DNA from 2 places in the Pseudoduganella aquatica genome. Region 1 is predicted to be linked to the other one. Evidence: predicted binding sites of a transcription regulator. Region 1 holds the regulator's gene; the other holds the start of a gene.
The links. The regulator NrdR, encoded in region 1, represses ribonucleotide reductase genes. The targets are predictions, from matches to a motif close to CACNANATNTNGTG.
Positions count from the first base shown of each region.

Region 1 (14,387 bases):
GATCGCTTCGGAGAACTACACTTCGCCAGCGGTGATGGAAGCCCAGGGCTCCCAGCTGACCAATAAATACGCCGAAGGCTACCCGGGCAAGCGCTACTACGGCGGCTGCGAATACGTGGACGTGGTCGAGCAGCTGGCGATCGACCGCGTGAAGAAACTGTTCGGCGCGGAAGCGGCCAACGTGCAGCCGAACTCGGGCTCGCAAGCCAACCAGGGCGTGTTCTTCGCCGTGCTGAAGCCGGGCGACACCATCATGGGCATGTCGCTGGCAGAAGGCGGCCACCTGACCCACGGCATGGCGCTGAATATGTCCGGCAAATGGTTCAATGTGGTTTCCTACGGCCTGACGCCGGAAGAGGACATCGACTACGCCGCCATGGAAGCGCTGGCCAAGGAACACAAGCCCAAGCTGATCATCGCCGGCGCGTCCGCCTTCTCCAAGAAAATCGACTTCGAGCGTTTCGCCGCCGTGGCGAAAGCCGTGGGCGCCTACTTCATGGTGGACATGGCCCACTACGCCGGCCTGATCGCCGCCGGCCTGTACCCTAACCCTGTGCCGCACGCCGACTTCGTCACCTCGACCACGCACAAATCGCTGCGCGGCCCGCGCGGCGGCATCATCCTGATGAAGGCCGAGCACGAGAAGATCATCAACTCGGCCATCTTCCCAGGCATCCAGGGCGGCCCGCTGATGCACGTGATCGCCGGCAAGGCCGTGGCCTTCCAGGAAGCGCTGCAGCCAGCGTTCAAGGAATACCAGCAGCAAGTGGTGAAGAACGCCGACGTGCTGGCCAAGACGCTGATCAAGCGCGGCCTGCGCATCGTGTCGGGCGGCACCGAGTCGCACGTGTTCCTGGTCGACCTGCGCGCCAAGAACCTGACCGGCAAGGAAGCGGAAGCCATCCTGGGCCAGGCGCACATCACCTGCAACAAGAACGGCATCCCGAACGACCCGCAGAAACCGTTCGTGACCTCGGGCATCCGCCTGGGTTCGCCGGCCATGACCACCCGCGGTTTCAAGGAAGCCGAAGCGGAACAAGTGGGCAACCTGATCGCCGACGTGCTGGACAATCCGCATGACGCCGCCACCATCGAGCGCGTGAAAGCGGCCGTGAAGGTGCTGGCTGACGCGCATCCGGTTTACGCTTAAACATTGTCTTGGTAACATCAGGGCGCCGTGACCGTGTTGGTCCGGCGCTCTTTTAATATTCGAAAGCCCGGCGCCAGATGAAATGTCCGTTCTGTCAGCATGAAGAAATCCACGTCCTTGACACCCGCGTGTCGGAGGAGGGGGACGCGATCCGCCGCCGCCGCCGCTGCGGCAAGTGCGACAAGCGCTTCACGACATACGAGCGCATTGAACTCGTGATGCCGTTCGTGGTCAAAAAGAACGGCAGCCGCACGGAGTACGCTGCGGCCAAGTTGCGCGGCTCCCTGACGCTGGCCTTGCGCAAGCGGCCCGTGGCGGCTGCCTCGCTGGACATGGCGGTGCAGGCGATCGAAGAAAAACTGCTCACCAGCGGCAAGCGCGAAGTCGATACGCACTATATCGGCGAGCTGGTGATGCAGGAGCTGAAGCGGCTGGACAAGGTGGCCTACATCCGCTTCGCTTCCGTCTACAAGAATTTCGAGGACCTCGCCGAGTTCCAGGACGCCATCGAAGAAGTCGGTCAGGCGCCGAAAACCTAGTTCGCCTCAATGGCGGGCGAAGATCTGGTCCAGCGTGGGCGCGTCGATGACCGCTTTGGCCCAGTCTTGCAGCTGGCTCAGGCTGGCTGTGGACAGCATGGAGGTGATGTCGTCTGGCAGGGTGCCGAAACGCTGGCTTAGCTGCAGGGCGAGCAGGGCGGCTTGGCCTTGCTGTATTCCCTCCTGCCTTCCTTCCTGCCTTCCTTCCTGCCTCCCTTGCAGCATCCCTTCTTGCCTTCCTTCTAGCGCAGCTTTGACCTTCGCCTCAGCCAACTCGCGCCGCATCACGATTCTGGCGCCGCGCGGAATGTAATTTTCCATGGTGGGTCTCCCTTGAATTTGGGCCATGTCCTGCCAGAGCTGGGCTTCCAGCTCGGTGGGCAGGAGCATGATCCAGTCGATGACGTGGAATAAGTTTACGATACGTTGATGGTCCCAGTCACGCGCCAGCAGCAATCGTGTCAGCTTCCATTTTGCAGCAAGCCGTTGCTCGGGCAGTCCATGCGTTTCCTGAGTCAGCAGATGAGCGGCGGTAAGCAAGGCGAAGGGGGTGTGATGCTCCAACAATGCGCCGGTATGCTCGGCAAGATCCTGTAGTTTAGTGGTGCGGAACCTCAATTCCAGCGTGCAGCCGAACAGCAGTCTAGCCCTCGGTGTGCTGACGCGTTTCGATCTGGCGCAAGGCCGCTGCCGAAGGTTGGCGCTGGCACACTTCATTCCTGCTTGCAATGACGATAGGCAATCGCTAGTGGGATTTTAAGGCTGAGTTATATGAGCTTTGATCTGCGTCAAAGCGGCTTGCGCATGGGCTGCTAACTTGCAATCAGGGTGTCTCTCAAGCGGCTTGTGCGGAGGTGGCGTATGGCATCGCAACGGCGGATTCACGGCTTCGCGCTGATCGAAGTGCTGGTGGCGGTGGTGGTGCTGGCCGTCGGCGTGCTGGGAGCCGCCGGCATGCAGCTGGTGGCGCTGCGTGTGCGCTACGAATCGCAATTGCTGAGCAATGCAGCGCAAATGGCCTTCGCCATGGCCGAACGCTTGCGCGCCAATCCGGGCCAGATCGCCACCGCCTATCTCTCTCTGGACTATGACGCGCATGCCGAGCCGGTTCCCGCCGCGCCCGGCCGCCAGTGCTGGGCCGGACCGTGCGACAGCGCCGCCATGGCGCAGGCGGATATGTATGATTTGAAGCGGCAAATCGCTTTGCAACTGCCCGGCGGCCGGGTGCGCATCTGCCGAGACACGGGCATGTGGAGCAGTGGCCGGCTGCGTTGGCCCTGCGCGGGCGGCCCTGCGGCGCCGGTAGTCGTCAAGGTTGGCTGGCGCGGCAAGAATCCGGACGGTACGGCGGCCAGCGATGTGGACGGCGATTATGCGCCCGGTGTGGCGCTGGTGCTGGCGGGAGTGGCGCCATGAAAAAGGCCGTCTGCAATGGTGATGCAGGCCGCAGCCGCGAGCGCGGTCTCGGCCTGGTTGAGATGGTGATCGCGATCGCGGTGGGCTCGCTGGTGACGTTGGTGGCCAGCGCGCTGCTGGTGAATGCCAGCGCCAATTATGCGTTTCACACTGAAAGCGCCCGGCTCAATGACAGCGGCCGCTACGCGCTGTCCATCATCAGCCAGTCCGTGCGGCAAGCCGCGTTTGTGAACTGGGATGATGCTAGCGTGCCGCCGGCAACCACGCCGGAAAGCAGCGCCAACATCAGCGGACTGGATGACGCCAGTATTTCCCGCAACAGCAACGGCATTGAGGATCCGCTGCCCGCAACCGTGAATGGCAGCGATGTGCTGGCCTTGCGCTATGCCGGCTCCGGCTCGCCCGAGGCGGACGGCTCCGTGCTGAATTGCGCCGGCTTTGGCATTGCGGCGGCGGGCAGCGAAGCGCAGCGCGGCTGGAGTATTTTCTACGTTGCGAAGGGTAGCGACGGTGTCGCCGAACTGCGGTGCAAATATAAAAGCGCGCACAGTTGGGGCGCCGACGCCATCGTCCGCGGCGTGGACAGTTTCCAGGTGCTATACGGAATCGACACCGACACGCCGGCGGACGGCATTCCCAACCGCTACCTGAGCGCGAGCGCCATCAACTTAATGGATGGAGATCTGGTGCTGGAGGGCGCTACCGCCGCTGCACGCGCACAGGACTTCAACCGTAAAACGTGGTGGAAGCGTGTGGCCAGCATCAAAGCGGCCTTGTTGCTGCATGGCGATGCTTACTCCCGCGTTGGCGCCGTGCCGCTGAAGTACGACCTGCTCGGCGGCGCGTACACCGGCAGCATGGCCGATGGCGACCGTGGCGTGCACATAGATGAGCAGTTGCTGCCCGATGGCGAACGCCAGCGCGTTCGGCGCGTGTTCGAAACATCGATCGCGCTGCGTAACGCCGGGGGCGGGTGATGGCCGCCATCCGGCAAATCAGCGCGGTCCCCATGCTCGCGGAGCAAGGGATTGCTCTGCTCCTCACGTTGCTGATGCTGATTGCCGTGCTGCTGCTGGGCGCATCCGCCGCCCGCATGGCCATGCTGGGCGAGAAGGCGGCGCGGGCCGAACGCGACCGCTACGTGGCATTGCAAGCAGCGGAGGATGCGCTGGCCGACGCGGAAAAGGAGATTAACGGCGGCGCCGCCAGCACGCCGGCGCGTGCCGCGCTGCTGGCTCCGGGCAGCGGCCTGGGCTTTGTGCAAGGCTGCGGCATGGGCGCCGACAACCCCGGGCTTGGACTGTGCGCGCCTGCGGATGGCGATGTGCCGGTGTGGGAGAGCGTCGACATCGGCGACGACGGCGCCGCCTCGCGCTCCGTGCCGTTTGGACGGTTCACCGGCGCGCTGATGGAGACTGGCCAAGGTCTGCTGCCATTCCGGCGCCCGCGCTACATCATCGAGCGCATGCCTTACCACCCGCCTGGCGCAGATGCCGGAAGCACGCAGTACCTGTACCGCGTCACCGCCATCGGTTTTGGTGCGCGCGAATCCACCGAGGCCGTGCTGCAAGGAAGCTATCGCAAAGCAGACGAGGGAGGGACGCCATGAAACTGCCATGGACGGACCGCTGTGCGCGTTGGCTCGGCGCCAGCCGGCGAATGGCGCGTGCAGTGTGCACAGTATTGGCTGCAGTGCTGGCCGCCGCGCAAGCTGCCGCTGTGCAGCCGCTGGTGGAGCTGAGCACCGAGCCGCTGGGCGCCAGTTGCGTGCCGCATCCGGACTTGCTGCGCGGCGCCGCAGCGGTGGCGTCCACGCCTTCCGGTATGGCGGTGTTCCAGGCAGGCGCGCGGCCCGGCAGCTGGAGCGGGGTGTTCACGCGCTCGGCCGTGAGCGTGGACGCATCCGGCGCGCCGCAGATTTCGGCCCCTCTGTGGGACGCCGCTGCTTTGCTGGACGCCTTGCCCGAGCCGGACCGAAGCCGCCGCATCTACACCTCCAGGCTGGAGCAGGGCAGGCGGGTGACGATAGCCTTCGAGTGGGACGCGCTGTCCGCCGCGCAACGCACCGCCCTGAACCGCCCGCCGCCGCCCGCCCGTCCAGTGTCCGACCGCAAAGGCGAAAAGCGCCTGGACTGGCTGCGCGGGGACCGCAGCGAAGAAGGGCGCTTGTTCCGCCGCCGCGCCAGCATACTTGGCGACGCCGTCAACGGCATCCCGGTGTACGCCGGGCCACCGTCCGCCGCAGGCAATGGCGACGGCTACCGCGCTTTTTACGACAGCATGCAGGCGCGCACCACAGCGGCCTACCTGGGCGCCAACGACGGCATGCTGCATGCCTTCGATGCGGTGAGCGGGGCCGAGCTGTTTGCCTACGTGCCGGAGGCCTTGTTCTCCCTGCTTAGCCGCCTGCCCGACCGCAACTATGTGCATGGCGCTTATGTCGACGGCCCGGCCAGCGTGGCCGAAGCGCAGCTGGACGGGAACTGGCGGACGGTGCTGGTATCCGCCATGGGGGCCGGCGCGCAGGGCGTATTCGCGCTGGACGTCACGAATCCGTCCGCCTTCCCCCAGATCGGCGGCGCGCTGTGGGAGTTCACCGACCGCGATGACGCGGCGATGGGCAATGTCACGTCCCTGCCGCAGATTGCGCGCTTGCGTCTGCGCAGCGGTGCCAATGCCTACCGCTATTTTGCGCTCGTGAGCAGCGGCGTCAACAGCCAGGCCAGCGACGGCAATGCCGACCCGGCCAATGCCAGCGCCTTGTTCCTGCTGGCGCTGGACAAGCCGGCAGGCGAGGCATGGCGGCTGAACCGGAACTACTATCGCCTGCAAGCGCCGGGCGGGGAGCCCGGCCGCGCCAATGCCCTGAGCGCGCCGGCGCTGGTGCTGGACGGCGACGGCGCCGTGCTTTATGCCTACGCCGGGGATTTGCAGGGCAATCTGTGGCGTTTCAGTTTTACGGGCGGCGAGCCGTGGCGGGATGCGGCGGAAGGCCCTGTGTTTGTCGCGCGCGACGCTCGGCGCGTGCGGCAGCCCATCACGATGCAGCCCCGTGTTGCCAATGCTCCCGGCGGTGGCTATCTGATCCTGTTCGGGACCGGGAAATTGCTGGAGGCGGCAGACCGCGATCCGGCCCGTTATGGCCAGCAATCCTTCTACGCGGTGCTGGACGACAGCGTGAACGGCCGAGGCGGAACGCGCGCGGACTGGCCCCTGGGACGTGGCGATCTGGCCCAGCGCGAACTGGAGGGCGCGCCGGATGCCGCAGTGCTGGCGCTGCGCGGGCGCAGCTTCACTTACGGCGGCGCCGGCGGTGCGCATGGCTGGTATGTCGACTTCAATGGCGCAGGAAGGGGAGAGCGCAGCGTCGGCGGCGCTGCGTTAGCCGATGGACAGATTTTCTTCAACACGGTCTTGACCGGCGCCAGCGCCTGCGCGTCCATCGCCAGCCGCAGCTACGCGCTCGATGTGCTGAGCGGGCTGGCGCCGGACAGCGCCGGTGTACCGCTCTCCGGAGAGGCGGCCGGCACCCTGGTCGCGGACTTTCTGCCCGGGCCGGCGGCTGTGATCGTGACCGAGGCGGCGCAGGCGGTGCGCCAGGCTGGCGGCCGGATGCTGGTCAGCAAGCGCATCGCCGCCGTCAATGCGGGCGCCAGGGAAGCTGGTGCGCTGCCGTCGGCGCGGGCCAAGGCGGTGCTTGCTGCCGGCAGGCTGGGCTGGCGAGAGCTGGCCAACTGGCGCGAGCTGTATCAGGCAGCACAGGGGCGGACGCCGCAACGGCGGGACAGGGAGCAGCCGTGAAGTCCATGAACGCCATTTGCGCCCGGCGCTGCCGGGGCTGGACCATGCTGGAGGCCTTGGTCGTGCTGGTGATTGCCGTGGTGCTGGCCGCGTTCTCCTATCCTTCCTACAGCCAGTTCGTGATCCGCAGCAAGCGCGTGGAAGGGCAGGCTGCCTTGCTGCTGCTGATGCAGCAGCAGGAGCGCTACTTCAGCGCCCACAACAGCTACATTGCCTTCTCGTCCGGCTCCAACGATCCCGCCGAGCGCGAATTCAAATGGTGGTCCGGCGCCAGCGCCGCCGGAAGCGCATATGAGATCGAAGCAAAGGCCTGCGACGATGAAGCGATCTCGAGCTGCGTGCAGCTGATTGCCACGCCGGGCACGGCCAAGGTGGATGCGCACTACGAGGACAGGGAATGCGGAAAATTGATACTGACCAGCGCCGGGCTGCGGCTGGCAAGCGGGCAGGGCGTGCGCTGCTGGCGCTGAGCCGCGCCACGGCGGGCCTTACGCTGATCGAATTGCTGGTCGCGCTGGCGCTGGCAGCCATTCTGGCCGGCGCCGCCGCGCCCAGCCTGCAATCCCTGCTGCAAAAGCAGCTGTTGCGCGCAGCCCTGAACGATGTGCAGGGCGCCATCGCCCTGACTCGTTCACTGGCCATCGCGCGCGGCGGCGTGGTGCTGATGGCGCCGCACGACGCCAGCGGCGATGCGTGGGAGCGGGGCTGGACCGTCTTCGCCGACCGCAACGGCAACCGCCGTCCGGATCCCGGCGAGGAACGCTACGCTGTCCAGCAGCCCATGGCGGACGGCATACATCTCGGCGCGCAATTCACTTCCGGCACGGGACCGGCTTATCTTGCCTATAATGCTGCTGGGCGCAGCTGCCAGGCGGGCAACAGCCAGGCGGCGCGCTGGGGCACGCTGACGCTGGAGGCCGGCCAGCACAAGCGCCTCGTCAAGATCAATATGCTGGGCCGGGTTAGGGTGTGCGATCCCGTCGCGCAGCCGGCGCTCTGCACCAGCGCAGACTAAACAAACCGAGTAAGCGATCCTGTGGACATCAACAACGACACCGAAGGCATGAAGCTGGCCCTGGAATGGGCCGCCAAGGGGCTGTACACCACCTCGCCCAATCCGCGCATAGGCTGCGTGATCGTGCGGGACGGCCGCGTGATCGGCGCCGGCGTGACCCAGCCCGCCGGGCAGGACCACGCCGAAATCCAGGCCATGAAGGACGCGCAGGCGCGCGGCCATGATGTGCGCGGCGCCACCGCCTACGTCACGCTGGAGCCGTGCAACCACCATGGCCGCACGCCGCCCTGTTCGGACGCGCTGGTGCGCGCCGGCCTGGGCCGCGTGGTGGCGGCGATGGAAGACCCCAATCCGCTGGTGGCCGGCCAGGGCCTGGCCAAGCTGGCGGCGGCCGGCATCGAGGTCTCCAGCGGCTTGCTGGCCGAGCAGGCCTACGAGCTGAACATCGGATTTTTCTCGCGCATGACGCGCGGCCTGCCCTGGGTGCGCATGAAAACCGCCGCCAGCCTGGACGGCATGACGGCACTGCACAATGGCGCCAGCCAGTGGATCACCGGCCCCGAAGCGCGTGCCGACGGCCACGCCTGGCGCGCCCGCGCCTGCGCCATCCTGACCGGCATCGGCACCGTGAAAGCGGACGATCCGCAGCTGACGGTGCGCTCGGTGGACACGCCGCGCCAGCCGCGCCGCATCGTGGTGGACAGCCGCCTGGACATCAGCCCCTCGGCGCGCGTGCTCGAAGGCGGCGGAACCTGGATTGTGGCCGCCGTCAGCCATCCGGAAAAGGAGGCCGCGCTGCGCGCCGTGGGCGCCGAGATCATCACGCTGCCCAACCCGCACGGCAAGGTCGACCTGCCGGAACTGATGCGCGAACTGGGCCGCCGCCAGATCAACGAGCTGCACATCGAAGCTGGCGGCAAGCTGAACGGTTCACTGATACGCGAGGGCTGCGTGGACGAACTGCTGGTCTACCTGGCGCCCATGCTGCTGGGCGACGCCCAGGGCATGTTCGCCTTGCCCGCGCTGACGGAACTGAGCGGGCGCAAGAGCCTGAAATTCCACCAGGTTCAGCAGACCGGCGCGGATTTGCGTATCCTTGCCAGATTCACTTCACAATGAGATAGCACCATGTTTACTGGAATTGTTGCCGCAGTCGGCAAAATCACTTCGGTCCAGCCGCTGGAAGGCGGCCATGACGCAGGCGTGCGCCTGGAAATCGACGCCGGCGGCCTGCCGCTGGCCGACGTCGCCCTGGGCGACTCCATCGCCCTGAACGGCGCCTGCATGACCGTCATCGAAAAGACCGCCACCACCTTCAAGGTGGACGTCTCGCGCGAAAGCCTGAACTGCACGGTGGGTCTGGACGGCACGTCCGAAGTCAACCTGGAAAAAGCGCTGACCCTGTCCGAGCGCCTGGGCGGCCACCTGGTGTCCGGCCACGTCGACGGCCTGGGCGTGGTGCGCAAATTCGAGCCGGTGGGCGAGTCCTGGGAGCTGGTGATCGAGGCGCCGCGCGAGCTGGCCAAATTCCTGGCCTTCAAGGGTTCGGTGGTGGTCAATGGCGTGTCGCTGACCGTCAACCGCGTGCACGATATCGGCAGCGGCGACGCGCTGGTGTGCCAGTTCTCCATCAACCTGATCCCGCACACCATTTCCGTGACCACGCTCAAGCATCTGACGGTGGGCGGCAAGGTCAATCTGGAGATTGACCTGATCGCCCGCTACGTCGAGCGCATGCTGTCGGTCGGCAAGTAAGTCAGAGCAGCGTCGCGTCCAGCGTAATGCTGGCGTTCAGCAGCTTGGACACCGGGCAGCCGGCCTTGGCCTTGGCGGTCAGTTCGTCAAAGGTGGCCTTGTCGGCGCCCGGGATCTTTGCCTGCAAGGTCAGGTGCACGGCCGTGATGGAGAAGCCGTCGGCTACCTTGTCCAGCGTGACCTCGGCCTTGGTTTCCATTTTCTCCGCAGTCAGCCCCGCTTCGCCCAGGATCAGTGACAGCGCCATGGTGAAGCAGCCCGCGTGCGCGGCGCCGATCAATTCTTCCGGGTTGGTGCCCGGCTTGCCCTCGAAGCGGCTGGCGAAGCCGTAAGGGTAGTCCTTCATGGCGCCGCTCTGGGTGCTGATGGCGCCTTTGCCATCCTTGATGCCGCCCGACCAGACGGCCGATCCGTTAGTTTTCATCGCTGCTCCTTTGTTTGCGTTGCAAGGGGAGCAGCTATCGTATGCCGATTGCTTGAAGCGCGCCGCTCACTTAAGGGAGAGGGCGCGCAGGGGAGAGGCGCTGGGTTCAGCCGTAGCGCGCCGGCGGCAGGCCGCCCACATCCAATTGCACGCTGAACAGCGAACCGGCCAGCGGCTCGGCGGCGCGCTGGGCCTCGCTCATGCCTTCAAAAGCGGTGGTGATGTACAGCGTCTTCAGGTCCGGCCCGCCAAACGCCACGGAGGCCGGTTGCGACACCGGCATGGCGATGGTGGCCAGCAGTTCGCCGTCCGCGCTGTAGCGGCACACCCGGCTGCCGCCCCATTGCGCGATCCACACGCAGCCTTCTGCATCGACCGTCATGCCGTCCGGCGAGCCTTCGCCTTCGCCGAACTGGCGCCACAGGCGGGCCGGTCCCAGGCTGCCGTCGGCGCCCACGCTGTAGGCGTAAGTGCGGCCCAGCAGGCTGTCGCTGTGGTACATCACGCTGCCGTCCAGGCTGAAGGCCGGTCCGTTGCAGATATGGACGCCGTCCTGCGCCACGCTCAGTTCGCCGTCCGTGGCCAGGCGGAATAGCTGCCCGTCCGGGCTGTGCACGTCGGCCGCGTTCATGCTGCCGAACCACAGGCGGCCCTGCGGGTCGGCCTTGGCGTCGTTCAGGCGCACGCCGGGCTTGCCCTCGGTGGGGCGCATCAGGTATTCCACGCGCAGTTCCGGCTCCAGCCACAGGCGCACCACGCCGTCGCGCAGGCCGGCCATAAAGCCGTCGCCGTCGCGGCGCGGCACGATCCAGCAGATATATTCAGGCAGCCGCCAGGCGTGCCGGCCGCCGTCCGCGTCCAGCGCGTGCAGCGTGCTGCCCTTCAGGTTGACGAAATACAGGCGCTGCTGTTCAGGCAGCCACAGCGGGCCTTCGCCCAGTTCGGCGCCCAGTTGCCAGAGCAGGCGGGGCGCGAGGTCGGTCTTGTGTGCGGTCACGATGGCAATTCGGTAAGTGGTGGACGCATTACCTTACCCGAAAAGCGCAAGCGTGTGTAGCGCTATCATTTGCTTAACTTCGGGACTTTCCGGGGCGTTCGAGGCGGAGTTCCAGATTAGTTTCTCCAAATCCTTTAAAATAGAGGGTTAAAGAAACCTGAACCGAAGGAATTGAAATGTCTATCTCCAGCACCGAAGAAATCGTCGCCGAGTTGCGCGCTGGCCGCATGGTGATCCTGGTCGACGAAGAAGACCGGGAAAACGAAGGCGACCTGGTGCTCGCGGCCGACTTCGTCACGCCGGAAGCGATCAATTTCATGATCAAGCACGCGCGCGGCCTGGTCTGCCTGACCCTGACCGAGGAACGCTGCAAGCAGCTCGACCTGTCCATGATGACGGCCCGCAACGGCACCTCCTTCGGCACCAACTTCACGGTGTCGATCGAAGCGGCCGAAGGCGTGACCACCGGCATCTCGGCGGCCGACCGCGCCAAGACCATCCAGGTGGCCGTGGCCAAGAACGCCGTGCCGATGGACATCGTGCAGCCGGGCCACATCTTCCCGCTGAAAGCCCAGAAGGGCGGCGTGCTGATGCGCGCCGGCCATACCGAAGCGGGCTGCGACCTGACCGCCATGGCGGGCCTGACCCCGGCCTCGGTGATCTGCGAGATCGTCAAGGACGACGGCACCATGGCGCGCCTGCCGGACCTGCTGGAGTTCGCCCAGGAGCACGGCCTGAAGATCGGCACCATCGCCGACCTGATCCACTACCGCAGCCAGAACGAATGCATCGTCGAGCGCGTGGCCGAGCGTCCGCTGAAGACCGCCTACGGCGACTTCCGCATGATCGCCTTCCGCGACACGCCGACCGGCTCGGCCCACCTGGCGCTGGTGCATGGCGACATGGCCGCCGGCAAGGAATCGCTGGTGCGCGTGCACCAGCCGGTGTCCATCCTGGACCTGCTGGAATCGGAAGCGACCACGCACTCGTGGAACATCTCCTCGTCCATGCAGGCGGTGCAGGCGGCCGAGCAGGGCGTGATCGTGCTGCTTAACTGCGAAGAAACGGCCGACCAGCTGTTCAGCCAGTTCAGCGCGCTGGCCAAGGACGCCAAGCCGCAGGGCCGCGCCGCCAGCATGGGCCTGCGCGACTACGGCATCGGCGCGCAAATCCTGCGCGCGGTTGGCGTGCGCCAGATGAAGTTGCTGGCCAGCCCGCGTAAAATGCCTTCCATGGCAGGTTTCGACCTCGAAGTCACGGGCTACGTTGCCAAGCCGGCCGCGTAAGCCCGTCCACAACACTCATTAATATACACATACAGAAAAGAGGCATGCCATGACCGTAGGAAGCTACGAAACCAATCTGTCCGGCGACGGCTTGCGCGTCGGTATCGTTCAAGCGCGTTTCAACGAAGACGTCTGCCACGGCCTGCTGTCGGCCTGTCTGGCCGAGCTCAAGCACCTGGGCGTTGCCGACGAAGACGTGCTGCACGTGACCGTGCCCGGCGCGCTGGAAATCCCCTTCGTGCTGCAAAAGCTGGCCGAATCGCAGCAGTTCGACGCGCTGATCGCGCTGGGCGCCGTCATCCGTGGCGAAACCTACCACTTCGAACTGGTGTCGAATGAATCGGGCGCGGGCATCACCCGCATCGGCCTGGACTTCGGCATCCCTATCGCCAACGCCGTGCTGACCACCGAAAACGACGAGCAAGCCGAAGTGCGCATGGCCGTCAAAGGCGCGGACGCCGCCCGCGTGGCCGTGGAAATGGCCAATCTGTCGATCGCGCTGGAAGAACTCCAGCAAGACGGCGGCTACGACGAAGAAGAATAATCAGTACTTATAAGAACAGGCAGGAAATCATGACCGACAAATCTACGCACGCCAACCCGAGCAAGAACCGCACGCCGCGCCACCGCGCGCGCGAGTTCGCGCTGCAGGGCCTGTACCAGTGGCTGCTGAACAATGAAGACGCGAAAACCGTCGTCAACCACATCCGCGCCGCGCACGGCTTCGACAAGGCCGACGCCGAGCACTTCACCACGCTGCTGTACGGCACCATCAAGGAATCCGAAGCGCTGCGCGAGACCTTCGCCACGCTGGTGGACCGTGGCGTGGCCGAGCTGTCGCCCATCGAGCACGCCGTGCTGCTGATCGGCGCCTTCGAGCTGAAGAACAACCTGGAAATCCCATACCGCGTCGTCATCAACGAAGCGGTGGAGCTGACCAAATCCTTCGGCGGCATCGACGGCCACAAATACGTGAACGGCGTGCTGGACAAGCTGGCCGGCAAAATGCGCCCGGAAGAAGTCGAGAACGACAAAAAGCGTTGAGATGCAAGGACGTAAAAAAAGCCGCAATCTGCGGCTTTTTTTACGTCTGGAGCAGGCTTACAGGCCGGCCAGCTGGGCGTCCGGCAGTTTGGCCACGGCATTGGCCGCGACGGCGCTTTCCACCTGCTTGGTGGTGGCAGGGGCTGCCGCGATCACCGGATTGGTCGTAGGCACCTTCTTGCCCGCGGAAACGCGCTTCAGCAGCTGGTACTCGTTGAGCACCTTGTTGCCGTAGCCATAATCGGTTTCAAAGGCCGCCGCGCCCACATAGGTCTTCAGGCCGGCTTCGACGGAGCCGCCGCGGGTCACATAATCCTTCAGGATCAGCGAGCCGACGCGGATATTGGCCACCGGGTTCAGCGCAGCCTGCACGCCGCCCATCTCCTGGAACTTCTCATGGTGCACCTTGGACATCACCTGCATCAGGCCCTGCGCGCCCATAGGGCTCTCCGCGAAGGGATTCAGGCCCGACTCGATGGCCATCACGGCCAGGATCAGCAGCGGGTCCAGCTTGATCTCGCGCGCGGTCAGGTAGGCGGTGGAGACCAGCATATTGGTGGCGTCGCCCGCCACGCGGTAGCGCTTGGACAGCCAGGAGGTTACCCATTCCTGCTGCTTGCGGGTGCCCATGATGGCCTTTTCCTCGGCCGTCAGCGGCGCGTCGGCGGCCGCATAGCCGCCGGCAGGCGCTTCCATCAGTTCGTGCAGCGGCGGGGCCGTGACGGCGGCCACGGCGGCAGGTTCTTGCGCCAGGCTCTTGCTCAGGGCATGGGCCAGGTCGGGACGGGCGTACAGGACGGCGATCATGACCAAGGCGCTCACGCCAAAAACGGTCAAAGTGTGTTGCGCGGTAGTCAGCACGCTGCGCACGCTGACGCGCGAGCTTGCCAGGCCAGTAGCGCCACGCGCCAACTGACGGGTAGCATCGGCTACCGAGATGAAACGATTAGTCATTCAGAA
Region 1 is NZ_CP086370.1:5,171,401-5,185,787, reverse strand. Features, by position in the region: gene glyA (serine hydroxymethyltransferase) at 1-1,150, shown strand, start outside; gene nrdR (transcriptional regulator NrdR) at 1,228-1,689, shown strand; gene KT882_RS23165 (DUF4351 domain-containing protein) at 1,696-2,406, opposite strand; gene pilV (type IV pilus modification protein PilV) at 2,551-3,105, shown strand; gene KT882_RS23155 (PilW family protein) at 3,102-4,082, shown strand; gene KT882_RS23150 (pilus assembly PilX family protein) at 4,082-4,714, shown strand; gene KT882_RS23145 (pilus assembly protein) at 4,777-6,906, shown strand; gene KT882_RS23140 (type IV pilin protein) at 6,912-7,376, shown strand; gene KT882_RS23135 (GspH/FimT family protein) at 7,304-7,921, shown strand; gene ribD (bifunctional diaminohydroxyphosphoribosylaminopyrimidine deaminase/5-amino-6-(5-phosphoribosylamino)uracil reductase RibD) at 7,943-9,040, shown strand; gene KT882_RS23125 (riboflavin synthase) at 9,050-9,676, shown strand; gene KT882_RS23120 (OsmC family protein) at 9,678-10,100, opposite strand; gene KT882_RS23115 (SMP-30/gluconolactonase/LRE family protein) at 10,207-11,097, opposite strand; gene ribBA (bifunctional 3,4-dihydroxy-2-butanone-4-phosphate synthase/GTP cyclohydrolase II) at 11,274-12,383, shown strand; gene ribH (6,7-dimethyl-8-ribityllumazine synthase) at 12,433-12,927, shown strand; gene nusB (transcription antitermination factor NusB) at 12,957-13,427, shown strand; gene KT882_RS23095 (lytic transglycosylase domain-containing protein) at 13,485-14,381, opposite strand.

Region 2 (14,387 bases), 1.0 Mb from region 1:
GCGCAATCTGCAGGACGAGCTGCTGCGCATCTGGTCCGAGCTGAAGAAGACGATTATTTTCGTCACGCACAGCATCGAGGAGGCCATCTATATGGCGGACCGCATCGTGGTCATGACCTACCGGCCCGGCACCGTCAAGCGCGACCTGCTGGTCGAGCTGCCGCGCGGGCGCGACCCGGCCGCGCCGGAGTTCAACGCGCTCAAGCGCGAGCTGGGCCAGCTGGTGATGGAGGAGCAGCAGCGCCACCACCACGACGAGCTGCGCATGGCGGCGGTGGATTAGTGGCGGCGCTGCGGCGGGTTACGCGGCTCCGCCGCTAACCCGCCCTACGGGGTCGCCATCGGTGGCGCGGATCGTAGGGCGGGTTAGCGCACAGCGCGTAACCCGCCAACCTGCCGGCCCGCCCGCCGGCGCGGCATAGTGTAAACTTATCCCCCATGCAGACTTATTTTTTGATCGCAGCCGCGCTGCTCTATATTGTGTGTGCCGTCCTGCCGCCGCGCCGGGCCGGGCTGATTTCGGCCGTCACGGCGGCGGCCTGGCTGCTGCACGGCGCCAGCCTGTGGCTGGCGGTGGCCGCGCCGGGCTCGCTGCGCATCGGCTTTGCCGCCATGCTGTCGGCCGCGCTGTGGATTTCGGTGGGCGCCTACTGGCTGGAAAACCGCAACTTCGCGCTCGACGGCCTGCGCCGCATCGTCATGCCCAACGCGGCGCTGGCGGCGGCGCTGCAGGCCGTGTTCCCCGGCGCGCTGGTGGCGCTGGACGGCAACGCGCGCATGCTGGGCTGGCATATCGCCATCGCCACGCTGGCCTACGCCACCTTGACCATCGCCGCCTTCCACGCGGTGCTGATGGCGCTGCAGGAGTCGCGCCTGCACACGCGCGGCGAGCGCAGCGGCTTCCTGTCGGCCGCGCTGGACCAGCTGCCGGCCCTGCTGACCATGGAAAAACTGCTGTTCCGCATGATAGGCTTCGGCTTCGTGCTGCTCAGCCTGACCGTGCTGTCGGGCATCGTGTTTTCCGAGGAGCTGTTCGGCAAGGCGCTCAAGTGGGACCACAAGTCGGTGTTCACCTTGCTGTCCTGGCTGCTGTTCGCGGCGCTGCTGGCCGGGCGCCACTTCCGCGGCTGGCGCGGCAAGACGGCGCTCAGTTTCACCCTGGCGGGTTTCGCCACCCTGCTGCTGGCCTATGTCGGCAGCCGTTTCGTACTGGAAGTGGTTTTGCATCGAGGATTGGCATGACACGTATTCTGTTCTGGCTGGCGCTGATATTCCTGGTGGTGGCGGCGATCCGCAGCAAGCTGCGCGCGGCCGCGCGCGCCCAGCAGCCGCAGGCCGACGCGCGCGAGGCCGCGCGCCGCGCCGCCGAGCTGGCCGAAGCCGAGGCGCGCGCCCGCCAGGGCGCCTCGCCCCAGGCCCAGGCGCGCGCGCGCGCGGTGGCCGAGGCGGAAACCATGCTCAGCTGCGCGCACTGCGGCATCTTCTTCCCGGCCTCGGAAGCGGTGCGGCGCGGCGGGCGCGACTTCTGCAGCCAGGCGCACGCCGAGCAGCCGGCGTCCTGACGTGACGGCGCGCCTGCAAGCGCTGACGGCGGCCTCGCGCGACACCTTCTGGCGCTCGCTGCAAACCCTGAACGCCACCCGCGTGGTGATCGCGCTGGTGCTGCTGGCCTACCTGAGCGTGGACAGCCGCGGCCTGCGCGGCCAGGCGCCGTATTTCTATGCCCAGGCCTGCGCCGCCTACCTGGCGCTGGCGCTGGGCTTCGCCGTGCTCACGGCCAAGCTGCGGCGCCGCTTCCTGGGCCAGCTGCTGCTGCAGATCGCCTGCGACCTGGCGCTGATCTCGCTGCTCTACCTGGGGGCCGGCGGCGCGCGCAGCGGCCTGGCCATCCTCTACCTGTTCCCGCTGGCCGGCCTGGCCATCCTGGCGCCGCTGGTGCTGGCGCTGTTTGCCGCCTCGCTGGTGGCGCTGTTCATGCTGGGCGCGGCGCTGTGGCAGATCGCCGTGCTCGACGCCGACAGCACCTTGCTGCAGGCCGGCCTGTTCGGCGCGGCCCTGCTGGCGGCGGTGCTGGTGGTGAACCGCATGGCCGCCAAGCTGATCGGGCAGGAGGAGCTGGCGGCGCGGCGCGGCGTGGAGATCGGCGTGCAGCAGTCGGTCAACCGGCTGGTGATGGCGCATATGAGCGACGGCATCGTGGTGCTGGGCACGGACGGCCAGGTGTACGCCGGCAATCCGGCCGCGCAGCAGATGCTGGGCCTGGCCGGCGACAGCGCCTTCCCGCTGGACGCGCTGCCGGCGCTGGCGCCGCTGGCGCGCGCCTACCGCGACTGGCTGGCCGACCCGGCGCTGGCCACGGCCTTCCTGACCATCAAGCCCTACACCGACCCGGCGCTGCAGGAGGTGACGGCGGCCTGGAGCGCGCGGCGCGACCTGGCGGCGCATTTGAAGGTGCGCTTCGCGCCGGTCGAGACCGAGGGCCTGGGCGTGGAGCGCAGCGTGATCTTCCTGCAGGACGTGACGGCCATCGAGAACCAGGCCCAGGACCTGAAGCTGGCCTCGATGGGGCGGCTCACGGCCAGCATCGCGCACGAGGTGCGCAACCCGTTGTCGGCCATCGGCCACGCCACGGCGCTGCTGAGCGAAGACCTGGACGGGCCGGTGCACACGCGCCTGCTCAAGATCGTGGGCGACAATGTGGCGCGCGTGAACCGCATGGTGGAGGACATCCTGCAGCTGTCGCGCAAGGCGCAGCCGCACAGCGAGCCGCTGGCGCTGGCCGGCTTCCTGGCCGAGCTGGCGGCCGAGTTCCAGGACACGCACGCGCTGGCGCCCGGCATCGTGCAGCTGGACGTGGAGGCGCTGGCGGCGCGCGCGGGCGGGGCCGGCGAGGGCGGCCAGGTGCGCTTCGACGCGCTGCACCTGCGCGAGGTGCTGCTGAACCTGCTCAACAACGCGGTGCGCTACGCCAGCGGCGGGCCGGCCAGCATCCGCCTGTTCGTGGTGGGCGGCAAGGGCCGCAGCCCGGGCCTGGAGCTGCACGTGCAGGACGACGGCCCCGGCATCACGCCCGAGGTGCGGCTGCACCTGTTCGAGCCCTTCTACACCACGTCCAGCAAGGGCACCGGCCTGGGCCTGTATCTGGCGCGCGAATTGTGCTTGAATAACGAAGCCATGCTGGACTACGAATACCGCTTCGACACGGCGGCGCAGGCCGACGGCAGCCGCAAGTCCAGCGGCCGTTTCGTGATCACGTTTGCGCGCCCGGGCGCCTGAGCCGGCCCGGACCGCCACCACCACACTATATAAGAAGGACACCATGAGTGCACCCCGCAGTTCCCCGCGCGTGCTGGTCGTCGACGATGAAGCCGACCTGCGCGAGCTGCTGGAAATCACGCTGCTCAAGATGGGGCTGGACGTGGACAGCGCGGAAAACCTGGCGCAGGCGCGCGGCTACCTGGCGCAGGCCGGCGGCGGCGCCGGCTACGCCCTGGTGCTGACCGATATGCGCCTGCCCGACGGTCTGGGGCTGGAGCTGGTGCGCGAGGTGTCGGCCAGCTGCCGCAACACGCCGATCGCCGTGGTGACCGCCTACGGCAGCGCCGACAACGCGGTGGTGGCGCTGAAGGCGGGCGCCTTCGACTACATCAGCAAGCCGGTGGCGCTGGACCAGCTGCGCGTGATGGTGCAGTCGGCGCTGCGGCTGAACGCGCCGGCCGGCGCGGCCGGGACGGGCGAGGGCGCGGGGCCGGGCGCGGCCGGCCAGCCGCCGGCCAGCCGGCTCAAGGGCGATTCGGCCGTGATCCAGGCGCTGCGCGCGCAGATCGCGCGGCTGGCGCGCTCGATGGCGCCGATCGCCATCAACGGCGAGTCCGGCAGCGGCAAGGAGCTGGCGGCGCGCGAGATCCACGCGCAAAGCTCGCGCGCGGGCCAGCCGTTTATCGCCGTCAACTGCGGCGCCATCCCCGAGGCGCTGATGGAGGCCGAGTTCTTCGGCTACCGCAAGGGCGCGTTCACCGGCGCGGCCGACGAGCGCGACGGCTTTTTCCAGGCCGCCAACGGCGGCACGCTGATGCTGGACGAGGTGGCCGACCTGCCGCTGGCCATGCAGGTCAAGCTGCTGCGCGCCATCCAGGAGCGGCGCGTGCGCAAGATAGGCGCCACGGCCGAGGAGCCGGTGGACGTGCGCATCATCAGCGCCACCCACAAGAACCTGGAGCAGCTGGTCGAGCGCGGCGCGTTCCGGCAGGATTTGTTCTACCGGCTCAATGTGATCGAGCTGAGCCTGCCGCCGCTGCGCGAGCGCCCGGACGACCTGGGCGTGCTGACCGACGCCATCCTGGCGCGGCTGGGCACCTTCGAGCAGCGCGTGGTGCTGGGGCCGGGCGTGCTGGAGGCGCTGCGCGGCTATGCCTTCCCGGGCAATGTGCGCGAGCTGGAGAATATCCTCGAGCGCGCGCTGGCCTTTGCCAACGACGGCGTGATCGAGGTGCGCGACCTGGCCCTCAAGGGCGGGCGCGCCGGCGACATGCCGCCCGGCTATGTGCCGCCGCCGGCCGAGCTGCGCCGCGAGGAGGGCGCGCCGGGGACGGCGGCGTCCGCGCCGTCGGGCTACCAGCCGCTGCCGGCCGCGGCGCCGGCCTACGCCCCGGGCGCGCTGGCGCCGGATGCGCTGCCGAGCAATCTGCCGGACTACCTGGCCCAGGTCGAGCGCGACATCATCATGCGCGCGCTGGCGCAGACCCAGTACAACCGCACCCAGGCCGCCAGCCTGCTGGGCATCAGCTTCCGCCAGCTGCGCTACCAGATGCAAAAATTGAACATCCAGGAGCCGGACGGGCTTTAGACTATAATGCTGGCCCGCCGGGTTTTTGCCAGCCCGGACGGGTCTGGATGAAGCGGCAATGTTGCGTTTACGCCAGTGCCGCAGGCGCGGCGCCCGGGGCGGGCGCGGCTGGTGCCAGGCGCCGCCGCGTGGTCGGTGAGCGCCCGCTAACCCGCTACGGCCTGAACGGCGGGGCGTCCCTAAAAGTCAACAGAAATTTCGTGCTCCAAAGCCAAATTTCCCCCTTGTCTAGACCCCACGGGCTCACTACAATTAGTGGCACAATTTGACCAGTTCACTAGATGTAGTAAAAAAACTTGGCAATCGTTCAAAGATGCTTTAGGGCAATCGACGAACTTTATTCTCACAAAACATGCGCGCAGCACGCTGCTAAACCGGGAGCTTCAATGCAATCAACTCAAGACATCACCAACAATCCGGCGCCACAAGCGCCGGCATCGGCGGGCGCAGTCAGCGGCCTGGCCACGGCTGCCAGCGCCCTGGGCGATTACCGCATCATCCGCCGCAACGGCGCGGTGGTGGCGTTCGAACCGTCCAAGATCAATGTCGCCATGACCAAGGCTTTCCTGGCCGTGCACGGCGGCCAGAGCGCCGCGTCCGCCAGTGTGCGTGAGATCGTCGAGGAGTTGACCAACGGCGTGGTGAGCGCGCTGGTGCGCCGCCAGCCGTCCGGCGGCACCTTCCATATCGAAGACGTGCAGGACCAGGTGGAACTGGCGCTGATGCGCTCGGGCCAGCACGACGTGGCGCGCGCCTACGTGCTGTACCGCGCCAAGCACATGGAGGAACGCCGCCTGAAGAAGGAATCGCAGGGCGCCGCCGCCGCCGCCGAGCCGCAGCTGAGCGTGACCGAAAACGGCGCCCGCCGTCCGCTGGTGATGCAGGAAGTGCGCGACCTGATCGCCGCCGCCTGCTCCGGCCTGGAAAAGCACGTCGACTCGGACGCCATCCTGGCCGAGACCGTGAAGAACCTGTACGACGGCGTGCCGGTCGAGGAACTGCACAAGTCCGCCATCCTGGCCGCCCGCGCGCTGATGGAAAAAGACCCGGCCTACTCGCAGGTCACCGCCCGCATCCTGCTGCACACCATCCGCAAGGAAGTGTTCGGCCATGAAGTGGCGCAGGCCAAGGCCGCCGCCGAATACCTGACCTACTTCCCGCAATACATCGCCAAGGGCATAGCAAACGAGCTGCTGGACCCCGAGCTGGCCAAGTTCGACCTGGCCAAGCTGGCCAAGGCCCTGGTGGCCGACCGCGACCTGCAGTTCGGCTACATCGGCCTGCAGACCCTGTACGACCGCTACTTCCTGCACGTGCGCGACGTGCGCATCGAGATGCCGCAGGCCTTCTACATGCGCGTGGCCATGGGCCTGGCGCTGCGCGAAGAGAACCGCGAAGCGCGCGCCATCGAGTTCTACAACCTGCTGTCGACCTTCGACTTCATGTCGTCCACCCCGACCCTGTTCAACTCGGGCACCTTGCGCTCGCAGCTGTCGTCGTGCTACCTGACCACCGTGTCGGACGACCTGGAAGGCATCTACGACGCGATCAAGGAAAACGCGCTGCTGGCCAAGTTCGCCGGCGGCCTGGGCAACGACTGGACCCCGGTGCGCGCGCTGGGCGCCCACATCAAGGGCACCAACGGCAAATCGCAGGGCGTGGTGCCCTTCCTGAAAGTGGTGAACGACACCGCCGTGGCGGTCAACCAGGGCGGCAAGCGCAAGGGCGCGGTGTGCGCCTACCTGGAAACCTGGCACATGGACATCGAGGAATTCCTCGACCTGCGCAAGAACACCGGCGACGACCGCCGCCGCACCCACGACATGAACACCGCCAACTGGATTCCGGACATGTTCATGAAGCGCGTGATGGAAAAGGGCGAGTGGACGCTGTTCTCGCCGTCCGAAGCGCCGGACCTGCACGACAAAGTGGGCAAGGCCTTCGAGCAGGCCTACCTGGGCTACGAAGCCAAGGCCGCCGCCGGCGAAATGCGCGTGTTCAAGAAGATCGCCGCGCTGGACCTGTGGCGCAAGATGCTGTCCATGCTGTTTGAAACCGGCCACCCCTGGATCACCTTCAAGGACCCGTGCAACATCCGCTCGCCGCAGTCGCACGTGGGCGTGGTGCACTCGTCCAACCTGTGCACCGAGATCACGCTGAACACCGGCCCGGACGAGATCGCCGTCTGCAACCTCGGCTCCGTCAACCTGCCGGCCCATATGAAAGAGGGCAAGCTGGACCACGTGAAGCTGCAGAAGACCATCCGCACCGCCATGCGCATGCTGGACAACGTGATCGACATCAACTACTACGCGGTCGACAAGGCCCGCAACGCCAATATGCGCCACCGTCCGGTCGGCCTGGGCGTGATGGGCTTCCAGGACTGCCTGCACATGATGCGCGTGCCGTTCTCGTCGCAGGAATGCGTGAGCTTCGCCGACACCTCGATGGAAGCGGTGTGCTACTACGCCTACCTGGCCTCGACCGAGCTGGCCGAAGAGCGCGGCCACTACGAGTCCTACAAGGGCTCGCTGTGGGACCGCGGCATCCTGCCGCAGGACTCGATCGCGCTGCTGGCCGAAGAGCGCGGCGCCGGCTACCTGGAGCAGGACCGCTCGGCCGCCATGGACTGGACCCCGGTGCGCGAGCGCATCGCCAAGTTCGGCATGCGCAACTCGAACTGCGTGGCGATCGCTCCTACCGCCACCATTTCGAACATTATCGGCGTGTCGGCCTGCATCGAACCGACCTTCCAGAACCTGTACGTGAAGTCCAACCTGTCGGGCGAGTTCACCGAGATCAACTCCTACCTGGTGCGCGACCTGAAGGCGCGCGGCCTGTGGGACGAGGTCATGATCGCCGACCTGAAATACTTCGACGGCTCGCTGGTGAAGATCGACCGCGTGCCGCAAGACCTGCGCGACATCTACGCCACCGCGTTTGAAGTCTCGCCGAGCTGGCTGGTGGAAGCGGCTTCCCGCCGCCAGAAGTGGATCGACCAGGCCCAGTCGCTGAACATCTACATGGCCGGCGCGTCGGGCAAGAAGCTGGACGAGACCTACAAGCTGGCCTGGCTGCGCGGCCTGAAGACCACCTACTACCTGCGCACCATCGCTGCGACCCACATGGAGAAATCGACCTCCAAGACCGGCGCGCTGAACGCGGTGGCCGTGGACGGCGGCGCCTCTGCCAGCGCCTTGGCGGCTGCGGCCCCGGTCGCGGCGGCTCCTGCCGCCGCCGAGGAAGACGGCGCCGCCTGCTACCTGCGTCCGGGAGACGACGGTTTCGAGGAATGCGAAGCCTGCCAGTAATACAATAGGAGGACCGCGCCGCGTGCGCGGTCCGTTTGCCAATTCAAGAAGGAAATATCATGCTGTCCTGGGACGAAGACACTGCGCCTGCCGCGCAACCCCACGCACCACTCAACGCCGAAGGCACTGCCGAGCAGATCGCCCGCCGCGTGAACGCCGACGACAAGCGCGTCATCAACGGCCAGACCGACGTCAACCAGCTGGTGCCGTTCAAGTACAAATGGGCCTGGGACAAATACCTGGCCGGCTGCGCCAACCACTGGATGCCGCAGGAAGTGAACATGCAGCGCGACATCGAGCTGTGGAAGAACCCGAACGGCCTGACCGAAGACGAGCGCCGCCTGGTGAAACGCAACCTGGGCTTCTTCGTCACCGCCGACTCGCTGGCCGCCAACAACATCGTGCTGGGCACCTACCGCCACATCACGGCGCCGGAATGCCGCCAGTACCTGCTGCGCCAGGCCTTCGAGGAAGCCATCCACACCCACGCCTACCAGTACATCGTGGAGTCGCTGGGCCTGGACGAGCAGGAAATCTTCAACGCCTACAATGAAGTGAAGTCGATCCGCGACAAGGACGAGTTCCTGATTCCGTTCATCAACACGCTGACCGACCCGGCTTTCACCACCGGCACCGTGGAAAACGACCAGAAGCTGCTGAAATCGCTGATCGTGTTCGCCTGCCTGATGGAAGGCCTGTTCTTCTACGTCGGCTTCACCCAGATCCTGGCGCTGGGCCGCCAGAACAAGATGATGGGCGCCGCCGAGCAATACCAGTACATCCTGCGCGACGAGTCCATGCATTGCAATTTCGGCATCGACCTGATCAACACCATCAAGATGGAAAATCCGCTGCTGTGGACGCCTGCCTTCAAGGAAGAGATCAAGGGCCTGTTCCTGAAGGCCGTGGAGCTGGAATACGCTTACGCGGAAGACACCATGCCGCGCGGCGTGCTGGGCCTGAACGCGGCCATGTTCAAGGGCTACCTGCGCTTCATCGCCAACCGCCGTGCTACCCAGATCGGCCTGGAAACGCTGTTCGACCAGCCTGAGAATCCATTCCCATGGATGAGCGAGATGATCGATATGAAGAAGGAACGCAACTTCTTCGAGACCCGCGTCACCGAATACCAGACCGGCGGCGCCCTGAACTGGGACTGATCCGTTTCTGCTCCACCCGAAACCCGGCCGCGCGCCGGGTTTTTTCATGGGGGCGCGGTGAGCCCGCGCAGCCCCCTCTGCCTAACATGTCGAATTTGTGTGCCTAATTCTGCCTAATTGCGCCTAAAACGAACTTTTTCTTTTCGCCGCTGTCAAATAGACAGGAATAGGCGAAACGAGGCAAGATTAGACAGGGGAATTAGTATGGATAGGCAGAGGGATTTCGCAGGCATACCACCTGCGGCGCACATCGAATTGCGCGACTACCTGCGCACTTCCGGCAGTACGCTGAGCGTATCCGAGGCGCTCAGGCTGGCCATCAAGCACTGGATCGCCGCGCAGCGCGCAGCCGCAGAGCCGGTGTGCGGCTATCAATGGAAGCAGTTGTTCTTACCCTCCGGCAGCTTGATCCGGATGCGTCACGGCGAGCAAAGCTACGTCGCCGAGGTGATGGGCGACGAGCTGCTCTATCAAGGCATGCCGGTCTCGCCACGGCAGTTCACCCTCATGGTAGCAGGCCACGGCCGCAACGCATGGCGCGACGTCTGGGTGCGGCTGAACGGCGAGCGAAACTGGACCCAGGCCATCCGGCTGCGGCGGGCGCTGGAGCAGCGGCCCGTGGCGCAATCCCCGGTTGAGGCAATGGCCGCCGCTGCCCGTACCATGAGCGACGCTCTGCAAACCACGCTTGCCCTTGTTGAGCACGTTCATCACCAAGCTTCGCTGCGGCCTGAACAACGCATTCCCAAGCGCCGTAGGCAGGAGGACATGATGCTGGACGAGTGATTCCACGCCGGAGTTCCGTATCGAAGGCAACCACACCACGCTGGCGGACTACGTGGAGTCGGCCGTCGAAGGCCGTACGCAGGACAGTGGCACGCTGTGTGAGATCTCCAATATAGAAGAGACCATGCAATATATAGAGCGGACCGTCGAGCCGGGCAGCCCGCTCAGCGAGCGCTTCATGCGCGAGCTGCACAGCATGGCCGCGTGGTCCGTCTGCTGACCTATGCGCTACTAATTAAGTACGCAAGCTCGACCGCCTCCGACTACGGCTACCTCCAGGAAAAAATCCTCGTCCCGGCGCTGGCCGTGTCGCGCGAGCGCGGCCTGATTGCGGCGGACGAGCACACCGTGCTGCTGGCCGTCATGAAGTTGAAGACCGCCAAGTCGGCCGACCTCTCCGCCAGCATGCCCGCGCTGGGCGATGAAGGCTTCATCCCCGCCGCGCTGAACTAGCCGGCGGCGGCGATGGCTTCGATCTCTATCATCGCCTCCGGCGCGTACAGCGCCGCCACTTCCACGATGGTGTCGGCCGGGTAGGGCGGCGCGAACCACTGGCGGCGCAGCGCGACGATCTTGCCGAAGTGCCGCATCGAGGTCAGGTAGATGGTCACCTCGATGACGCGCCGCAAGCTCGACCCGCCCGCCACCAGCACCCGCTCCAGGTTGCGGAACGCCTGCGACAGCAGGTAGGGCGCGTAGGGATCGGGCGTGGTATGGATCTGTTCCAGCTGCATGGCATCTCCTTCAATGACTGAGTTAAAATGAACTGAAGCACATTATGTGTACGCCGCTCCATGGCGGCAAACGATCATTCCTCACCATATAGGTGAGCAAAACTAATCCATAGCCACGATGAGAAAACTGCCCGCCATCGGCGCGCTGCGCGTGTTCGAAGCGGCCGCGCGCCGCCTCAGCTTCAAGGACGCGGCCGAGGAGCTGAACGTCACGCCCACCGCCGTCAGCCACCAGATCAAGCACCTCGAGCAGGCCATCGGCGTCGAGCTGTTCGAGCGCGGCCCGCGCCGCGTCACCCTCACCGCCGCCGGCCGCCAGCTTTTCCCCACCTTGCGCGACGGCTTCGACAGCATCGAGCGCGCCATCGAGCAGCTGGTGCGCGCGCAGGGTGCGCAGGTGGCGCGCCTGTCCTCCACCGTCGCCTTCATGGCGCGCCGCCTGGCCACCCGCGCCGGCTCCTTCCGCGATGCCTACCCCGACTGGACCCTGCGCCTGGACGCGTCCAACGAGCTGGTCGACCTCGACGCCGATGCCGACGCCGCCATCCGCTACGGCAGCGGCCTCTATCCCGGCCTGCTGGTCGAGCACTTGTTCGAGGACCGCTTCGCGCCCGTGTGCAGTCCGCTGCTCAACATCCGCAGCATGCGCGAGCTGCGCCGCGCCACGCTGATCCACTTCGAGTGGGGCGAGGCGGTGCGCGGCGACGAGCGCGCGGTCGAGTGGCGCCAGTGGCTGGCCGCCGCCGGCGCGGCCGGCATCGACGCCGACACCGGCGTGTCCTTCAGCGAGGAACTGCACGCCGTGCAAGCGGCCATCGCGGGCCAGGGCATCGGCCTGCTTAGCCTGACTTTGGTGGAGGAGGAACTGGCTGCGGGCGTGCTGGTGCAGCCGTTCGACTTGTCGCTCGCCAGCTTCCGCTACGACCTGGTGTACAGCGCGCGCGCGTCTGCGCGGCCGGCCACGACGGTGCTGCGGCATTGGGTGCGCGAGCACTTCAGTGCGCACTGATCAGCACTCGAAAGTGAGAGCCCAAATGCGCGCCGAAGCGCACCTGTGCGCGCAAGGCTTCCTTGGCCGCGCATCGAAAAAACGCGCGCGCATTTTTTCAATTCGCGCACGCGCGTGATCGTGATCGGCGACGCACCGCGCGCGAAAAAATCGGCGCGCAGCGTCCGCATTTGATGAACTAATGTGCGATAGCGCGCCTATCGTGCAAAAAAGAGTGCGAAAGTGAGTTGTGCCGGTTGCGCACCGACAAGGTTTTCGTGTAATTTACGAGATTGAATTTGCGTGATTTTTTTTGTGCGGTTTTTTGAGCCGCGCGCGCCCGCAAAACGATCAACAAAATGGGATTCGAGACACGCACGAGTATGCACAAGACCACACCGTTTTTGCGATGACCGCCTCGCCTGGCAATGTCCAGGCCGGGCGGTTTTTTCTTCAAAAATCAAAAACGTGATGTGGCTGCGATGGGGAACACCGGTGCTGAACACACGCCCGCCACCCGCCAACATCGTAACAAGATTTAGTGCGCCGGCCGTTCCGTGAACGCCGGCGTCGGGGCTGAAGCGCTGCAAACGTGAGGAGTTGCAGCAGTTCAGCTGGTGCCGAATTCATTAGCGCAAACCATCCGTTTGCGCCGATGAATAATTCGCCTGGCCAGGGGGCCGGACGGGTTTTAATCTTGTGCGTAATTCTCATCTCTAGATGAAGGAGAGACCAAAATGGCTACAGCGAAAGCAAAGAAAGAAGTAAAGAAACCAGCGGCTAAAGCAGCCGCTGCCACCAAACCGGTTGCCAAGAAAGCCGCCGCGAAACCAGCCGCCAAGGCCGTGGTAAAAGCTGCCGCTAAACCAGCAGCCAAGCCAGCAGCGAAAAAAGCCGCCGCCAAACCGGCAGCCAAACCAGCGGTGAAAAAAGCCGCCGCTAAACCAGCAGCCAAGCCAGCAGCGAAGAAGGCCGCCGCCAAACCAGCAGCCAAGCCAGTCGCGAAAAAAGCCGCAGCGAAACCAGCAGCCAAGCCAGCAGCGAAAGCAGCAGCCAAGCCAGTAGCGAAGAAGGCCGCCGCCAAGCCAGCAGCGAAGAAAGCCGCCGCCAAGCCGGCAGCCAAGCCGGCAGCGAAGAAGGCCGCCGCCAAACCAGCAGCCAAGCCAGCAGCGAAGAAAGCCGCCGCCAAGCCAGCCGCTAAGCCAGCAGCGAAGAAAGCCGCCGCTAAACCAGCAGCCAAGCCAGCAGCGAAAAAAGCCGCCGCCAAGCCAGCCGCTAAACCAGCAGCGAAGAAAGCCGCCGCTAAACCAGCAGCCAAACCAGCTGCAAAAAAAGCCGCCGCCAAACCAGCAGCCAAGCCAGCCGCCAAGAAAGCCGCTGCCAAGCCAGCGGCTAAACCGGCCGCCAAAAAAGCTGCCGCTAAACCAGCAGCCAAACCAGCCGCGAAAGCCGCTGCTAAACCAGCCGCCAAGCCAGCCGCCAAACCAGCAGCAGCCAAGCCTGCGGCGAAAGGCGTCGCCAAGCCAGCAGCAAAAAAGGCGGTTAAGGCAGTTGCCAAGCCGGCAGCTGCCCCGGTAGCAGCCGCTCCGGCCGCGCCAGCTCCAGTAGTGGCCAAGCCGGCCGCGAAAAAGCCAGCCGCGCCGAAAGCTGCCGCCCCTAAGAAGGAAGCCGCCAAGCCTGTCGCCGCTGCTGCTCCTGCCGCCGCCGCACCGGCTGCCGCACCAGCCGCCAAGACCGCGCCTACCCCGGCCGCCGCCTGGCCATTCCCGACCAGCACCCGTCCATCCTGAGCTGAGTCGTCGCTAGCCTTATGAGGCAAGGCCGCTGTGTGAGACAATCACACAGCGGTTTTTTTATGGAGGGAGCCCGTGCTTAGTATCGTCATGCTGATAGTGGACACCGTCGCCGGTTTGCTCGGCGCTGTCCTGTTGTTGCGTTTCTGGATGCAAGCCATCCGCGTGCGTCCGCCGTCGTCGGTGGCGCAATTCACTTTCCAATTATCCGACTGGCTGGTGCGCCCCCTGCGCCGGGTGGTCCCGGGGGTGGGCGGCTTCGACTGGGCCAGCCTGATCGGCGCCTTCCTGATCGTGTTCCTGGCCACCTCGGTGCTGTTCTTCGTCGGCGCCGCGTGGCAGACCGTGCTGCTGGCGGCGCTGTACCGCTTCCTGCAGTGGATACTGTACGGCTTCATGGCCATGCTGGTGATCGAAGCCATCTTCAGCTGGGTCAACCCGCACGCGCCGCTGGCACCCTTCATCCGCGCCCTCAACGAGCCGCTGCTGCGCCCCCTGCGCAAGGTGGTGCCGCTGGTGGGCAATCTCGACCTGTCGCTGCTGGTGGCCCTGATCCTGCTGCAGATCGCGCAGCTGGTGCTGGGCATGCTGTTCGGCCGATAAAAAAAGTGCGGCTCGCGCCGCACCTGCATCTTGTCACTGCGTAGGGCGGGTTAGGCCAAAGGCCGTAACCCGCCATTTTTTTTATTCGTAACGGTAGCCGAACGCCGCCTCGAAGCGCTCGCCGATCTGCGCCTTGGTCAGCACGTGGTTCTGCGCGCCCTTGTGC
Region 2 is NZ_CP086370.1:6,215,516-6,229,902, reverse strand. Features, by position in the region: gene KT882_RS27780 (ABC transporter ATP-binding protein) at 1-283, shown strand, start outside; gene KT882_RS27775 (cytochrome C assembly family protein) at 439-1,242, shown strand; gene KT882_RS27770 (PP0621 family protein) at 1,239-1,562, shown strand; gene KT882_RS27765 (sensor histidine kinase) at 1,564-3,276, shown strand; gene KT882_RS27760 (sigma-54-dependent transcriptional regulator) at 3,320-4,846, shown strand; gene KT882_RS27755 (ribonucleoside-diphosphate reductase subunit alpha) at 5,233-8,157, shown strand; gene KT882_RS27750 (ribonucleotide-diphosphate reductase subunit beta) at 8,217-9,317, shown strand; gene KT882_RS27745 (hypothetical protein) at 9,573-10,103, shown strand; gene KT882_RS27740 (hypothetical protein) at 10,308-10,556, shown strand; gene KT882_RS27735 (RidA family protein) at 10,553-10,837, opposite strand; gene KT882_RS27730 (LysR substrate-binding domain-containing protein) at 10,956-11,846, shown strand; gene KT882_RS27725 (hypothetical protein) at 12,044-12,415, opposite strand; gene KT882_RS27720 (transcriptional regulator) at 12,563-13,615, shown strand; gene KT882_RS27715 (YggT family protein) at 13,709-14,221, shown strand; gene KT882_RS27710 (carbohydrate kinase family protein) at 14,303-14,387, opposite strand, start outside.
Region 2: the regulator NrdR is predicted to act here: its motif matches at 5,122-5,135, upstream of KT882_RS27755 (ribonucleoside-diphosphate reductase subunit alpha).